DNA from 2 places in the Roseateles paludis genome. Region 2 is predicted to be linked to the other one. Evidence: predicted binding sites of a transcription regulator. Region 2 holds the regulator's gene; the other holds the start of a gene.
What was found. The regulator FNR, encoded in region 2, switches genes on or off when oxygen is low (the NO sensors DNR and NnrR bind a similar motif). The targets are predictions, from matches to a motif close to TTGATNNNNATCAA.

Region 1 (7,731 bases), on a different contig from region 2:
GGGCCTTGCGCCCTCGCGCTCGGCTGCCCAGCGGCTGATCACGCAGGGCGCCGTGGAGTGGGCGGCAGCGGGTGGCTGGGTAGTGGTGAAGAAGGCGGGCGAGGACTTGCTGGAAGGCGTCGCGCTCCGCGTCACCGACGATGCCGAGCTGCGCTATGTCTCGCGCGGCGGGCTCAAGCTCGAAGGTGCCTTGCGGCACACCGGCCTGCATGTGGCCGGCGAGACCGTGCTGGACCTGGGCCAGAGCACCGGCGGCTTCACCGACTGCCTGCTCGCCGCCGAGGCACGCCATGTGGTGGGTGTGGATGTCGGCCACGGCCAGCTGCACGCCCGTCTGCAGGCCGACGCCCGCGTGACCGCGCTGGAAGGCGTCCACGTCCGCGAGCTGGGTGCGCTGCAGCAGCACGTGCCCACGGGCGGCTTCCCACTCATCGTGGGCGACCTCAGCTTCATCTCCATGATCGACAGCCTGCCCCACCTGCTGCCTTGGCTCGCGCCCCATGGCCAGCTGCTGCTTCTCATCAAGCCGCAGTTCGAGCTCGGCCCACAGGCCATCGGCAAGGGCGGCTTGGTCAAGGACGAGGCCGACTACCCCCGCCTCGAAACCCGCGCCCGCCTGGCCTGCACTGCCCTCGGGCTCAAGGTGCTGGACTACTTCGACAGCCCCATCACCGGCGGTGATGGGAACCGTGAATTCTTCTTGCACGCTGCACGATGACCACCCCGATCTCGTTTGAATTTTTCCCTCCCAACACCCCCGTCGGCACCGAGAAGCTCAAGACCGTCGTGCAGGAGCTGGGCGCCTTGAAGCCCCAGTACTTCAGCGTCACCTATGGCGCCGGCGGCTCCACGCGCGAGAAGACCCTGAGCACCGTCACCGACATCGCCGCCGCCGGCTACGAGGCCGCGCCACATCTGTCGTGCATCGGCTCCACGCGCGAGAGCATTGCCGAGATCCTGGCCACCTACCGCGCCCAGGGCATCCGCCGCCTCGTCGCCCTGCGTGGCGACCTGCCCAGCGGCACCGCCACGGCCGGTGAGTTCCGCTATGCGTCCGAGCTGGTGAGCTTCATCCGTGAGACCCAAGGCCCCGACTGGCACATCGAGGTCGCCGCCTACCCCGAGGTCCACCCCCAGCAGCGCTATGCGGCCAAGGACCTGCAGCACTTCGTCGACAAGATGAAGGCCGGCGCCAACGGCGCCATCACGCAGTTCTTCTTCAATGCCGACGCCTACTTCCACTTCGTGGACGAAGCGCGCAAAGCCGGCGTCACCCAGCCCATCGTGCCGGGCATCATGCCCTTCCACAACTACGGCCGCATCGCCCAGTTCGCCCAGCGCGACGCCATCGACATGCCCCGTTGGGTCGCCATGAAGATGGAAGGCTTCATGGACGACGCCGCCTCCATCCGCGCCTTCGGCCTCGACGTCATCGCCCAGCTGTGCGAGCGCCTGATCGCCGGCGGCGCACCAGGCCTGCACTTCTACACGCTCAACCAGTCGGCGCTGACAGTGGAGCTGTGCAAGCGGCTGGGGCTGGGCGCGCGCTGAAGGGCGCCGGTAAATGCCCGGGTAAGCGCCCGGGTAAGTGACCGGGCAAGCGCTCAGGTAGAGGCCCGGTCAAGCCCGCCGTTGCCCAAACGCTGCGTTTGCGAGCCAAGGGTTTGACCTAGGGCAAATCCAGACTCGCGACATGGGTAGCGGCTGGCCCATGTTGCGCTGCATCAAATTGAGCGAATGAGCACGGGCGTGCAATGACTTCACCCCCGGGACGAACCCGGTTTTCATAGGAGTTGTCATTCATGTCCAAGTTCTCGACCCTCGCTGCCCTTGCCACCGCCGTTGCCGCCCTCGTCGCGCCCAGCCTCGCCTCCGCTCAGGAAGGCCCCTGGATGGTCCGCGCCCGCGTGCTCAACCTGGATTCGGCCAACAAGGACAGCACGGGTCTGGGCCTCTCGGTCAACAACAAGACCTTCCCGGAGGTCGATATCAGCTACTTCCTGGCCCCCAATGTGGCGGCTGAGCTGATCCTGACCTACCCGCAAAAGCACACTCTCTATTCCAACGGCGCCGAGATCGGCTCGCTCAAGCACCTGCCGCCCACGCTGACCCTGCAATACCACTTCAGCCCCACCAGCACCGTGCGGCCCTATGTGGGCGCCGGCCTCAACTTCACCAACTTCTCGGCCGTGAAGTTCGCGCCCGCCGTGGCCACCGCCCTGAGCCCCAGCATCAAGCACAACAGCTTTGGCCTGGCCGCCCAGGTGGGCGTGGACTTTGAGGTGAGCAAGGGCCTGTACCTGAACCTCGACCTGAAGAAGGTGTCGCTCGGCACCAAGGTCTACTCCAAGGGCACCGAGGTGGGCACGTTCAAGGTCAACCCCGTGCTGGCCAGCGTGGGCCTGGGCTGGCGCTTCTAAGCGCACCCGTTGCCCCAAACGCCGGGCTGGTTTGCAAAGCTAAGCAAACGCCCGGCAAAGCGCTCATGTCCATGAGCGCTTTGCGCTTTCTGCACCCAAGGTGCCACTGAGAATCGCGGCCATGCGCCGCCTTCTCCTCATTGCCTGCCTGCTGGCAGGGCCCGCCTTGCTGGCGCACGCGCAGCCCAGCCCGAGCAGCCCGAACGGCGCAGCGGTGCCGGCCACACCGGCTGCGGCGGCCCCAGCGGCCAGTTCTGCCGCCCTGAACCGCCTGGACCGCGTCGAAGTCAGCGGCGGCCCCACCGCCAGCAGCCGGCGCCGCCTCAGCACCGCCAGCAAGATCGTCATCGACCGCGAGGAGCTGGACCGCTACGGCGACACCGTGCTGGGCGACGTGCTGCGCCGCCTGCCCGGCGTCACCATCGGTGGCCGCCCCGGCCGGGGTGGCGACATCCGCATGCGCGGCCTGGGCAGCGGCTTCACGCAGATCCTGATCGACGGCGAGCGCGCCCCGGCCGGCTTTGCCATCGAGGACCTGCCGCCCGACCAGGTCGAGCGCATCGAGGTCTACCGCGCCCCCACAGCCGAGACCGGCACGCGGGCCATTGCCGGCACCATCAACATCATCCTGCGCGAGCCGCTGCAGAAGTCCAACCACGAGCTGCGCCTCAGCGCCGGCATGGACCGCCGCGAGCCCCAGGCCGACTTCAGCTGGACGCGCAACCTCAAGTGGGGTGGCACCAGCGGCGACGATTTCGTTGGCGCCGTCTCCGTCAACGGCGGCACGCGGCAGCGCTTCAACAACATCGACTCCGGCACCCGCATCCTCGACACCGAGACCGGCGAGGTGCTGGAGCAGACCACCCAAGTCGGCGTGAGCCACGGCCGCAACAGCAACCTCAACGGCAACGCGCGCCTGCGCTGGAAGGTGAGCGACACCCTCAGCTTCAACCTCGCGCCCTTCTTCGCCTTCTCGCAGAACGAGAGCACCAGCCAGACCAATGCCGAAGGCACGCGCTTTCGCGACAACCATGGCGACAGCGACGGCCGCATGCACAACGTGCGCCTCAACCTCTCGGCCAGCTACCGGCCCCAGGTGGGCGAGACCTTCGACCTGCGCATGGGGCTGGGCGGCTTCAAGGCCAGCAACAACAGCCACCGCCGCGACACCCAGACCTACGCCGGCACCACCACCCAGCGCCTGCAAGACGACGCTAGCTCCAGCACCGAAGACCACGCCAGCCTCGGCGGCAAATGGAGCCTCAAGACCGCGCAAGAGCACCAGTGGGTGACGGGCGCGGAGGCCGAGCGCAGCGCCCGTGACCAGGTGCGCGACACCCTCGTCAACGGCCTGCCCCTGCCCGGCCTCGTCAAGTTCGGCAACCTGCTCGGCTCACGCAGCCTGCGCTTTGCCACCTACACGCAAGACGAGTGGAGCCCCACCAAGCAGTGGTCGGTCTATGCCGGCATCCGCTATGAGCGCATCGAGACCACCGCCGACGCCGCCGGCAGCCTGCCCGAGACGCGCAATGTCTCCTCCGTCACCTCGCCGCTCTTGCACCTGCTCTGGAAGCCCGACGCCTTCCCCAAAGACCAGGTGCGCCTCAGCCTCACGCGCAGCTACCGCTCGCCCAACCTCAACGACCTGATCGCCCGGCCCAGCATCAATACCACCTACCCCGAAGGCCCCAACTACCAAACCTACGCCGACCGCGCCGGCAACCCCGACCTCAAGCCCGAGCTCGCCACCGGCATCGACCTCAGCCTCGAACACTGGCTGCCCACCGGCGGCATCGTGTCGGGCAGCGCCTTCGTGCGCGACATCCAAGGCGTGATCCGCAACCAGGTGCTTTTGGAAACCGTGAGCTGGGACAGCGCCCAGCGCTGGGTCAGCCGCCCGCGCAACATGAGCAGCGCCCGCACCATGGGCCTGGAGTTCGAGATCAAGGCCCGGCTCGACGAGCTGTGGGACAACATTCCGCCCGAGCTGCAACTGATGCTCGTGCGCTTCAACATCGCCGCCTTCACCAGCAGCGTGCGCGGCATCCCCGGCAGCAACAACCGCCTCGACCAGCAGCCGCGCGGCAGCCTCAACTTTGGTGTGGACCACCGCTGGAAGGCCCTGGGCCAGAACTTCGGCAGCGGCTTCAACATCAACCTCGTGCCCGCCACCACCGTGCAGCAGACCGAAACCCTGCGCCGCCACGAGACCGCCCGCAAGCAGTTCGACGCCTACCTCGCCTGGAGCAGCGGCAGCGTGCGCGACGGCATCAACTGGCGCCTGTCCCTGGCCAACCTCTTCCCAAACGATGCCGAGGCATCGTCAGAAGGCACCAGCATCCATTCCCTCACCGGCCACGAACTGCTGACCGACAGCTGGTCACGCAACAAGACCTTCCGGGTGGTGAACCTCAGGGCGGATATGAGGTTTTGAGGGGCGTGGGCCTCAGGCTCCGTCAGGTCGCCAGCCGGCAGGCGTCTCGTTGGACGTCACCCGCGCGTCGGCGCGCTCGGCCTCCAGCGGCCGGATCTCGTAGCTGAGACCGAACTTCAAGCAGGGGTTCTGCGCCGCGATGGCCGCTGCAGCGTCCAGCGAACTCGCCACGATGAACCAATAACCCCCGATCAGCTCCTTGGCCTCGGCAAACGGGCCATCGGTGATGGCGCCCCAAGAGACCAGCTTGCCCCGGTTCTCCAGCCGGCTGCCGGGCTTGAGCCAACCTTCGGCCAGACCCAGCGCGTACCAGTCGTAAAAGCGGTTGATCGCGTCCTGGACAGCGTCCTTGTCAGCACCTTCGTCCCACTGTCCGCGGGAGAGCAGCAGGTAGTCGTGGTCAGGCATCGTCTGCGTTCCTCGTTGCGCCATCGTTGATGGCCGCCGGATTGTTCACGAGGCTGCCGCTGCCAAATTTCTCCAGCGCTATGCCCTTTTGACATGCCAGCCACCACGGCCATCTCGCGTCCCTAAGATCCCGCTTCCTCTGGCCTTTGCGGCGCGCCGTGCGTGCCGGCTGTCTGTCCATGCCCCACGCCTCACGCCTACTGGCCGCGCTGTCTTTCGCCACGGCCACGCTGCTCAACGCCGCACAGGTCGCCCAGGCCGCACCGCCCACCAAGCCTGTCCCCTCCGTGCCCTACAGCTGGCGCAACGTGGCCATCGTCGGCGGCGGTTTCGTGGACGGCTTTGCCTTCCACCCCAGCGTGCCGGGGCTGCTCTATGCGCGCACGGACATGGGCGGCGCTTACCGGCGGGACAGTGGGCGTGACGGCAGTGACGCCGCCTGGCAGCCCTTGATGGACTTCCTGCCGCTGGCGGATGTGAACCTGATGGGCGTGGAGAGCTTGGCCATCGACCCCAGCGACCCGAGCCGCGTCTACTTTGCCTGCGGCACCTACACGCTGCCCTCGGTGCCCAATGGCGCCTTGCTGCGCTCGCGCGACCGGGGGCGCACGTTTGAGCGCACACCGCTGCCCTTCAAGCTGGGCGGCAACGAGGGCGGGCGTGGCAATGGCGAGCGTCTGGCGGTGGACCCGATGGATGGGCGCGTGCTCTTCATCGCCAGCCGCAATGCGGGGCTGTGGAAGAGCAGCGACCATGGCGCCAGCTTCCAGCGCGTGGACAGCTTCCCCGACAGCGCCTGGCAGCGCCTGCCGGTGGATGGCCCGCCGCCCGCCTGGGGCGGCAGCGATGGGCGCAGCACGCCTGTCTTTGTGCTCTTCGACGCGCGCGGCAGTAGCAAGGGCGCGCCGACCAAGACGATCTACGTCGGCATCGCCACCAAGACCCGGCCCAGCCTCTGGCGCAGCCAGGACGCGGGCGCCACCTGGGCGCCTGTAGCAGGCAGCCCGCAGGAGCACCGCCCGCACCGCGCCGCGCTCGCCAGCGACGGGCAGCTCTACATCACGTACGCCAGCGAGCCCGGCCCCGGCGGCAAGCACTTTGGCGGCGCGGTGTGGCGCTTTGACACCGCGCAGGGCAGCTGGACCGAGATCACCCCCGAACCCGAGCTGGCGCGCACGGCCAGCGGCTACACCGGCGTGAGCGTGGACGCCAAGGCGCCGCGCCACCTGCTGGTCAGCTCCGTCGGCCGCCCGGGCGGCGAAGACATGTTCCGCAGCACAGACGGCGGCGCCACCTGGCGCGCCCTCGTCCACGCCGGCAGCAACAGCGCCGTGTTCGACCCCGTAGACGCGCCCTATGTGGCCGACACCGGCCTGCACTGGCTGCACGACATCCAGATCAACCCCCACGACCCCGACAACGCCGTGGTCACCATCGGCTACGGCCTGTGGGAGACGAACAACCTGCGCGCCGCCGACCGGGGCGAGCCCACGCGCTGGCGCATGAAGGCGCGCGGCATCGAGGAGACCGTGCCTCTGGCCTTCCACAGCCCCACGCAAGGCGTGCCGCTGATCTCGGGCATTGGCGACTACTCGGGTTTTGTGCATACCGACCTGGACCGCCCGGCACCCGGCAACCCCAAGCCGCCCTTCTTCGGCAACACGCACGACGTGGCCGGGGGCGAGCTGGCGCCGAACGTCGTCGTGCGCATCGGCCATGGCCGCAATGGCAGCAAGCACCTCGGCTACTCGCTCGACGGCGGCGCCACCTGGCAGGAGCCCGCCACCGTGCCCGACCCCAAGGCCAACGAGGGGTTCCTCGCCGTGTCGGCCGACGGCAAGACCTGGATCTGGACGCCCAAAGCTGGCCGCGAGTGGGGCGTGCCCCAGCGCACCACCGACCGGGGCGCCACCTGGACGCCCATCGACTCACTGCCCAAGGGCACCCGCGTGGTGGCCGACCGTGTGAACCCCCAGCGCTTCCACGCCATGGGCCTGTTCGACGACCAGCTTTACGCGAGCACCGACGGCGGCCAGAGCTTCCAGGCCCGCGCCCTCAGCCTGCCCGATGGCAAGGTCGAGCGCCCGGGTGCCGGCAGCCACAACGCCTCCGGCCGGGGCGACGACCGCGGCGGCCAGGACAAGCTCTACGCCACGCCCGGCCGCGAGGGCGACCTGTGGGTGGCGGCCTTCCATGGCCTCTATCGCGCCGCCGATGGCAAAGCCTTCCAACGCCTGCCCGGAGTGACCGAGATCCACGCCTTCGGCTTCGGCCGCGCTGCGCCCGGCCGCAAGGAGCCCGCTGTCTACCTGATGGGCACGGTCAGCAACAAGCACGGCCTCTACCAGTCCATCGACGGCGGCCAGACTTGGCGCCGCATCAACGACGACGCCCACCAGTGGGGCCTGGTGCTGCAAGTCAGCGGCGACCCCAAGACCTTTGGCCGCGTCTACGTGGGCACCCATGGGC
Region 2 (7,731 bases):
CTCAAGCCCTACACCGCCTTGCAACTGGCTGGGCGCGACATCTATGTCCGCGAGGGTTGCTACAACTGCCACTCGCAGATGATCCGCCCGCTGCAGGCCGAGACCCTGCGCTACGGCCACTACTCGCTGGCGGGTGAGTTCGTCTACGACCACCCCTTCCAGTGGGGCAGCAAGCGCACCGGCCCGGACCTCGCTCGCGTGGGTGGCAAGTACAGCGACGAGTGGCATCGCGTCCACCTCAACAACCCGCGCGATCTCGTGCCCGAGTCCAACATGCCCGCCTACTCGTGGCTGGAGCGCTCGCCGGTGGATGCCGCCGGTATGCCCGTCCGCCTCAAGGCCATGCGCACCCTCGGGGCTCCCTACACCGACGAGGAGATCAATGACTCCGCCAAGGCTGTGACCGGCAAGACCGAGCTCGACGCCCTGGTGGCCTATCTCCAAGTCCTCGGTACTGCCGTCAAGTGATCGCCATGACACTCAACGATTTAAGAATTGCCGTGACCCTGCTGTCATTCGCTGCCTTCGTCGGCATCCTGATCTGGGCCTGGTCGGCGCGCAACCGCGCGAGCTTCGAGCAGGACGCCTTGTTGCCTTTCCAGGAGGAGGATCGCCATGAGTGACTTTTTCAGCGACGGCTGGTCAACCTTCATTGCCGCTGTGACGGTGATCGGCCTGGTCTTTTGCATTGCCATCCTGTTGGTTGCGGCACGCCGCCGCCCGATGGCGAACGACAACACCACGGGCCACGTGTGGGACCAAGACCTGCGCGAGCTCAACAACCCGCTGCCCATGTGGTGGATGGGGCTGTTCGTGATCACCGTGCTGTTTGCCGGCGCCTACCTGGCGCTCTACCCCGGGCTCGGTAGCGCCAAGGGCACGTTGGCCTGGTCCAGCGTGGCAGAGCACGACCGCGACACCGCCGCCGCGCGTGCGGCCATGGCCCCGGTCTACCAGCGCTTTGCCAGCATGACGCCTGCGCAGCTCGCGGCCGACAACGAGGCTCGCGGCATTGGCGAGCGCCTCTTCGGCAACTACTGCGCCGGCTGCCATGGTGGTGATGCCAAGGGCTCCAAGGGCTTCCCCAACCTGACCGACAAGGACTGGCTCTGGGGCGGCGAGTACGACAACATCGTCGAGACCCTCACCAAGGGCCGCCAGGGCCAGATGCCGCCCATGGCCGCCGCCGTCGGCTCGCCGGAGGACGTGAAGAACGTTGCCAACTACGTGCTCTCGCTGTCGGACAGCCCGCACAACTCTCTGGCCGCCCAATTGGGCAAGGAGAAGTTCGTTGTCTGCGCGGCTTGCCACGGCCCGGCCGGCAAAGGCAACACCGCCCTCGGTGCGCCCAACCTGACCGACAAGACCTGGCTGCACGGCTGGGGCGAAGACGCCGTCATGGCCATGGTCAACAACGGCAAGACCAATGTCATGCCCGCCCATGGCGAGAAGTTGACGCCTGAGCAGATCCGCGTGCTCGCGGCGTATGTCTGGGGCTTCTCCAACGCTCGCTGATGACGCAAGGCCCCGCGCCCGTGAAACAGACCGTTGAGCAGACCGTCCGGCTGTACCGGTCTGAGGACAAGATCCAGCCGCGCGCTGTCAGCGGCTGGTTTGCCGGCTGGCGCTGGGCCCTCGTCGCCTTCACGCAGATCCTCTACTACGGCCTGCCCTGGCTGCAGTGGGGCGAGCGCCAGGCGGTGCTGTTCGATCTGGGCGCGCGGCGCTTCTATCTGTTCGGCCTGGTGCTCTATCCGCAGGACTTCGTCTATCTCACGGTCCTGCTGCTGATCTCGGCCTACGGGCTCTTCCTGTTCACGGCGGTGGCCGGGCGGCTGTGGTGCGGCTATGCCTGCCCGCAGACGGTCTACACCGAGATCTTCATGGCCGTGGAGCGCTGGTTCGAGGGCGACCGCAATGCGCGCATCCGCCTCGACAGCGGCCCCTGGACGCTGAACAAGCTGGCCCGCAAGTCCGGCAAGCAGGCGGTCTGGATCGCCATCGGCCTGTGGACGGGCTTCACCTTCGTCGGCTACTTCACGCCCATCCTGACCCTGGGCCATGAAGTGCTGCACCTGTCGCTCGGGCCCTGGGAGAGCTTCTGGCTGCTGTTCTACGGCTTTGCCACCTATGGCAACGCCGGCTACATGCGCGAGCAGGTCTGCAAGTACATGTGCCCCTATGCGCGCTTCCAAAGCGCGATGTTCGACAAGGACACGCTGATCATCAGCTACGACGTCGAACGTGGCGAGCCGCGCGGTGCCAAGCGCGAGAAGAAGGGCGAGACCCGAGCCGAAGGTGTCGGCGACTGCGTCGATTGCAAGCTCTGCGTGCAGGTCTGCCCAACGGGCATCGACATCCGCAATGGCCTGCAGTACGAGTGTATCGGCTGCGCGGCCTGCATCGACGTGTGCAATGGCGTGATGGACAAGGTCGGCTACCCGCGTGGCCTGATCCGCTATGACACCCAGAACGGCATCGCCCAGCACCTGTCGGCCGGGCAACGCTGGCGCCGCGTGTTCCGGCCCCGCGTGCTCATCTACGGCAGTGTGCTGGTGCTGATCTTTGCGGCGCTGGTGGCCAGCCTGACCCTGCGCCACAGCTTCCGGGCCGATGTCGTGCGCGACCGCGCCACCCTGGCCCGCCAGGTCGAGGACGGCTACATCGAGAACCTCTACCGCCTGCAGTTGATGAACGCCAGCGAGCGCGTGCAGCGTTTCAGCGTCACCGCGCAAGGCCTTCCCAGCCTCGTCGTGACGCCTGAGTTGCGTGACATCGAGGTGGGCCCCGCGCAAGCACGCTGGGTCTCGCTCGGGGTGAGGCTGCCCCCCGGGCATGGCCTCAAGCCTGGCGCCCACCCCATGAGCTTCCGTGTCGAGGCCGATGGCGGCGAACACCTGAATGAGAAGACCACCTTTGTGGTGCCGCGATAGCGGCGACACAGACCGGATCGGAGAACGAGACCATGAGTGAAGCCCCAACCCAAGCCAGCCGCCCCTGGTGGCGCGAGCCGATGATGTATCTCGTTGTCGGCGGCCCGCTGACCGTGGTCATCGCCAGCTTCTTCACCCTCTCCTTGGCGCTGCGTCACCCTGACCCGCCGGTGCAAACCCGCCAGGTGGCTGCCGATGACGTGGCCGAGCAGCCTGCCATCACGGCCCGCAACCACGCTGCCACGGGCGGGCAACGCTGATGGACGGGCAGCAGGCTGCCGGGCGCGCTGCCCGCATCCTGATGGCCAGCATCTGGCCGGCCTTCGTCATGGCGGGGGTGCTGGAGGGCCTGGTGTTCTCGGTCATCGACCCGCAGGACCTGCACTGGTTCGGCGGCGAGGCCATCGAGTGGTCGCGCTCAGCGATCTACTCGGTCAGCTTCCTGATCTTCTGGCTGGTCACCACCATCGCCTGCAGCATGACGGCGCTGCTGGTGCAACTGCCCGACCACGAGGAACCCGGGCGCCGCAGCGCGCCGAATTGGCCCCGATAACCGGCGCCCAGCTCAGCGGGTGGCGTTGGCCACCATCTGCTGCAGGGCGTCGGCCCGCAGCACGCGGATCTGGCGCTGCTTGACCTCCAACAGCCCTTCGTCCTGGAACTTGGAGAAGGTGCGGCTCACCGTCTCCAGCTTCAGACCCAGGTAGCTGCCGATCTCCTCGCGCGTCATGCGCAGCACCACGGCCGTGCCGGAGAAGCCGCGCGCCTCCAGGCGCTCGGTCAGGTTCAGCAAGAAGGCCGCCAGACGCTCCTCGGCGCGCATGCTGCCCAGCAGCAGCATCACGCCCTGGTCACGCACGATCTCGCGGCTCATGATCTTGTGGAAGCTGTGCTGCAGCGCCGTGAAGTGCTGGGACAGCGACTCCAGGTCGGCATAGTTGATCACGCAGACGGAGGAGTCCTCCAGCGCGGTGGCATCACAGTGGTGCCGGTCGGTACTGATGCCGTCCAGCCCCAGCAGTTCGCCCGCCATCTGGAAGCCCGTGACCTGGTCACGCCCGTCTTCGCTGGTGACCGATGTCTTGAAAAAGCCGGTGCGCACCGCGTAAAGCGCCGCAAAGTTGTCACCGCTGCGGAACAACTGCTCGCCCTTGGGGACGGTGCGTCGTCGGTTGACCAGGGTGTCGAGCCGGTCCAGGTCGTTCGTCGAGAGGCCCAGGGGCAGGCAGAGCTCGCGAAGATTGCAGGACGCGCAGGCGACTTGCAGCGACTCGACCGGGCGAATGGGCGTGCTGTGGGGCGTGCTGTTCTGCATGGCAAAGAATTATGCTGGTTTAAGTCCGTGAATGACCATGGGCGCGCACAGCAAATGGGCATTGCGCTGCAACGCCACCGTTGATCCACGTCAACCGGGAGAGGCGGGTGCTCGGGCACATTCGCCCCATGACATCGACCGTCCTCTCTCCAGAAATCGACGCCGAACTGCTGCGGCGTTATGACATCTCGGGGCCACGATACACCTCCTATCCAACGGCGGATCGGTTCGTCGAGGCTTTCCAGGCCGACCAGCACCGCCTGGCGCTGCAGCAACGCGTGCCCGGCGCGCCGATGTCGATCTACGTCCACATCCCGTTCTGCGAGTCGGTCTGCTACTACTGCGCCTGTAACAAGATCATCACCAAGCACCACGAGCGTGCGGCTGAATACCTGGCCGTGCTCTACGCCGAGATGGATCTCTACCGGGCCGAGTTGGGCCCCGGCATCCAGGTGTCGCAACTGCACCTGGGCGGGGGCTCGCCCACCTTCCTGAGCGACGACGAGCTTGTGCAGCTGATGGCCGAGATCGGCAAGCGCTTCAAGCTCGTGCCCAGCGCCGAGCTGTCCATCGAGGTGGACCCGCGCACCGTTGACGCCGGTCGCCTGGCACGGCTCAAGGCCATGGGCTTCAACCGCCTGTCCTTCGGCGTCCAGGACTTTGACCCCGAAGTGCAAAAGGCGGTGCACCGCATCCAGCCGCCCGAGCAGGTGCAGGCGCTTGTCGAGGCCGCCCGGGCATTGAAGTTCGACTCCATCAATGTCGACCTGATCTACGGCCTGCCGCAGCAGACGCCGGTCAGTTTCCGCCGCACCATCGAGCAGGTCTGCGCGCTGCAGCCCGACCGCATCGCCCTCTATGGCTATGCCCACCTGCCGGCGCGCTTCAAGCCGCAGCGCCGCATCGTGGCCGAGTTGCTGCCGCCGGCGGGTGACAAGCTGACCATGCTGGCCGGCGCCATCAGTGACTTCCTGGCCGCTGGCTACGAGTACATCGGCATGGACCACTTTGCCAAGCGTGACGACAGCCTGGCCATCGCCAAGCGCCAGGGCCGGTTGCACCGCAACTTCCAGGGCTATTCCACCCAGCCGGACGCTGACCTGATCGGCCTGGGGGTGTCGTCCATCGCCCGCATCGGCGCCACCTACAGCCAGAACGCCAAGACCCTGGACGAGTACTACGACGCCGTGCGGCGCGGTCAGTTCCCGACCCAGCGCGGCCTGGCCCTGAGCCGCGATGACCTGCTGCGCCGCAGCATGATCATGGGCCTGATGTGCCAGGGCCGCGTCGAGTTCGAGTCCATCCGCCTGGCCTACCTGGTGGACGTGCCCACCTACTTCGCGCCCGAGATGGAGCGCCTGCAGGGCCTGGCCGACCAGGGCTTGGTAACGCTGGAGGCCGATGCCATCCAGGTCACGCCGCTGGGCTGGTACTTCGTGCGCGCGGTGGCCATGGTGTTTGACCGGTATTTGCAGGCCGACGCCAGCCGCGAGCGCTTCTCGCGCATCATCTGAACCTTTCCATAGCCCGCTCGCGCTGTGTCGCGAGTTGCCCGGATGCTCGAAGTCACCTTGGTCGGCTCGGCGGCCCTGATGGGTCTGGCCGGCAGCCCGCACTGCGCGTTGATGTGCGGTGGGCCCTGCGCGGCCACTTGCGGGCAGGCCAAGCGATCACAGGCTCAGTTCCTCGCCGGGCGCGCGCTCAGCTACGCGCTGGCGGGCGCCGTGGCGGCCACCGCCGTGCAGGCGCTGGGCTGGATGACGCAGGGCCGTGCGGTGATGCAGCCCGTCTGGGCGCTGGCGCATGCCGCGCTGCTGATGCTGGGCCTCAGCCTGCTCTGGCTCGGCCGGCAGCCGGTGTGGCTGGACGGCATTGGCGCCGGCTGGCTGCGCCGCTCGTCGCGGGCGCCGGGACTGGCCGGCCTGGCCTGGGTGGCCTGGCCCTGCGGGCTGCTGCAATCGGCCTTGCTGGTGGCGGGGCTCACCTCGTCGCCCCTCGGTGGCGGCCTGGCCATGCTGGCCTTTGCGCTGGCCAGCAGCCCGGGCCTGGTGGCCGCGCCTTGGGTGCTGCGCCGGCTCAAGCTGTCGCCCGCGTGGTCGGCGCGGCTGGCGGGCCTGGGCCTGGCGCTGGCCTCGGGCTGGGCGCTGGCGCATGGGGTGTGGGAGACGATTCGCCTCTACTGCTGAGGCCGGCAAACCCCGGGCACCCCCCCAGTAAACTCGCGCGCTTTCCTCTTTGCCCTCCCGGAGCCCATCCACCATGTACCAGCACGTCACGGTGCCCGAAGGCGGCCAGAAGATCACGGCCAACGCCGACGCCACGCTCAATGTGCCTGACCAGCCCATCATTCCCTTCATCGAGGGTGACGGTGTGGGCGTGGACATCACGCCGGTCATGCTCCAGGTGGTGGATGCCGCCGTCGAGAAGGCTTATGGCGGTGCCCGCAAGATCCATTGGATGGAGGTCTATGCCGGCGCCAAGGCTGCGCGGCTCTACGGCCCCGAGGTCTCGCTGCCCCTTGAGACCGTGCAGGTCCTCAAGGACTACCTGGTCTCCATCAAGGGCCCGCTCACCACGCCCGTGGGTGGCGGCATCCGCTCGCTCAACGTGACGCTGCGGCAGGAGCTGGACCTCTACGTCTGCCTGCGCCCGGTGCAGTACTTCGACGGTGTGCCCAGCCCGGTGAAAGAGCCGCACAAAGTCGACATGGTCATCTTCCGTGAGAACTCGGAAGACATCTATGCCGGCATCGAGTTCGAGGCCGGCAGCGACAGCGCGCGCCGCCTGATCAAGTTCCTGCAGGACGAACTCGGGTCCAAGAAGGTCCGCTTCCCCGAGACCTCGGGCGTGGGCGTCAAGCCCGTGTCACAAGAGGGCACCGAGCGCCTGGTGCGCAAGGCCATCCAGTACGCCATCGACAACGACAAGCCCAGCGTCACCCTGGTGCACAAGGGCAACATCATGAAGTTCACGGAAGGCGCCTTCCGGGACTGGGGCTATGGCCTGGCGCAGAAGGAGTTCGGCGCCACCCTCATCGACGGCGGCCCCTGGTGCCGCCTCACCAACCCGAGGACGGGCCGCACGATCACCATCAAGGACGTGATCGCCGACGCCTTCCTGCAGCAGATCATCCTGCGCCCGGCAGAGTACTCGGTGATCGCCACGCTCAACCTCAATGGCGATTACATCTCCGACGCGCTCGCCGCGCAGGTGGGCGGCATCGGCATTGCGCCGGGCGCCAATATGTCGGACAGCATCGCCGTGTTTGAAGCGACGCACGGCACCGCGCCCAAGTACGCCGGCAAGGACTACGTGAACCCCGGCTCAGAGATCCTTTCGGCCGAGATGATGCTGCGCCACATGGGCTGGACCGAGGCCGCCGACCTGCTGCTGGCCAGCATGGGCCGCGCCATCCTGACCAAGAAGGTCACCTACGACTTCGCCCGCCTGATGGAGGGCGCGATCCAGGTGTCCTGCTCGGGC

Region 1: a site for FNR is predicted at 1,665-1,678, ahead of ABDJ85_RS02415 (OmpW/AlkL family protein). Genes of this name have one in related genera too.

Annotation. Positions count from the first base shown of each region.
Region 1 is NZ_JBDPZD010000001.1:519,507-527,237, forward strand. It holds gene ABDJ85_RS02405 (TlyA family RNA methyltransferase) at 1-718, shown strand, start outside; gene metF (methylenetetrahydrofolate reductase [NAD(P)H]) at 715-1,551, shown strand; gene ABDJ85_RS02415 (OmpW/AlkL family protein) at 1,803-2,420, shown strand; gene ABDJ85_RS02420 (TonB-dependent receptor plug domain-containing protein) at 2,542-4,854, shown strand; gene ABDJ85_RS02425 (YciI family protein) at 4,867-5,262, opposite strand; gene ABDJ85_RS02430 (WD40/YVTN/BNR-like repeat-containing protein) at 5,442-7,731, shown strand, end outside.
Region 2 is NZ_JBDPZD010000002.1:484,253-491,983, reverse strand. It holds gene ccoO (cytochrome-c oxidase, cbb3-type subunit II) at 1-468, shown strand, start outside; gene ABDJ85_RS08165 (cbb3-type cytochrome oxidase subunit 3) at 474-623, shown strand; gene ccoP (cytochrome-c oxidase, cbb3-type subunit III) at 616-1,515, shown strand; gene ccoG (cytochrome c oxidase accessory protein CcoG) at 1,515-2,933, shown strand; gene ABDJ85_RS08150 (hypothetical protein) at 2,966-3,193, shown strand; gene ABDJ85_RS08145 (hypothetical protein) at 3,193-3,486, shown strand; gene fnr (fumarate/nitrate reduction transcriptional regulator Fnr) at 3,499-4,248, opposite strand; gene hemN (oxygen-independent coproporphyrinogen III oxidase) at 4,377-5,762, shown strand; gene ABDJ85_RS08130 (sulfite exporter TauE/SafE family protein) at 5,805-6,434, shown strand; gene icd (NADP-dependent isocitrate dehydrogenase) at 6,508-7,731, shown strand, end outside.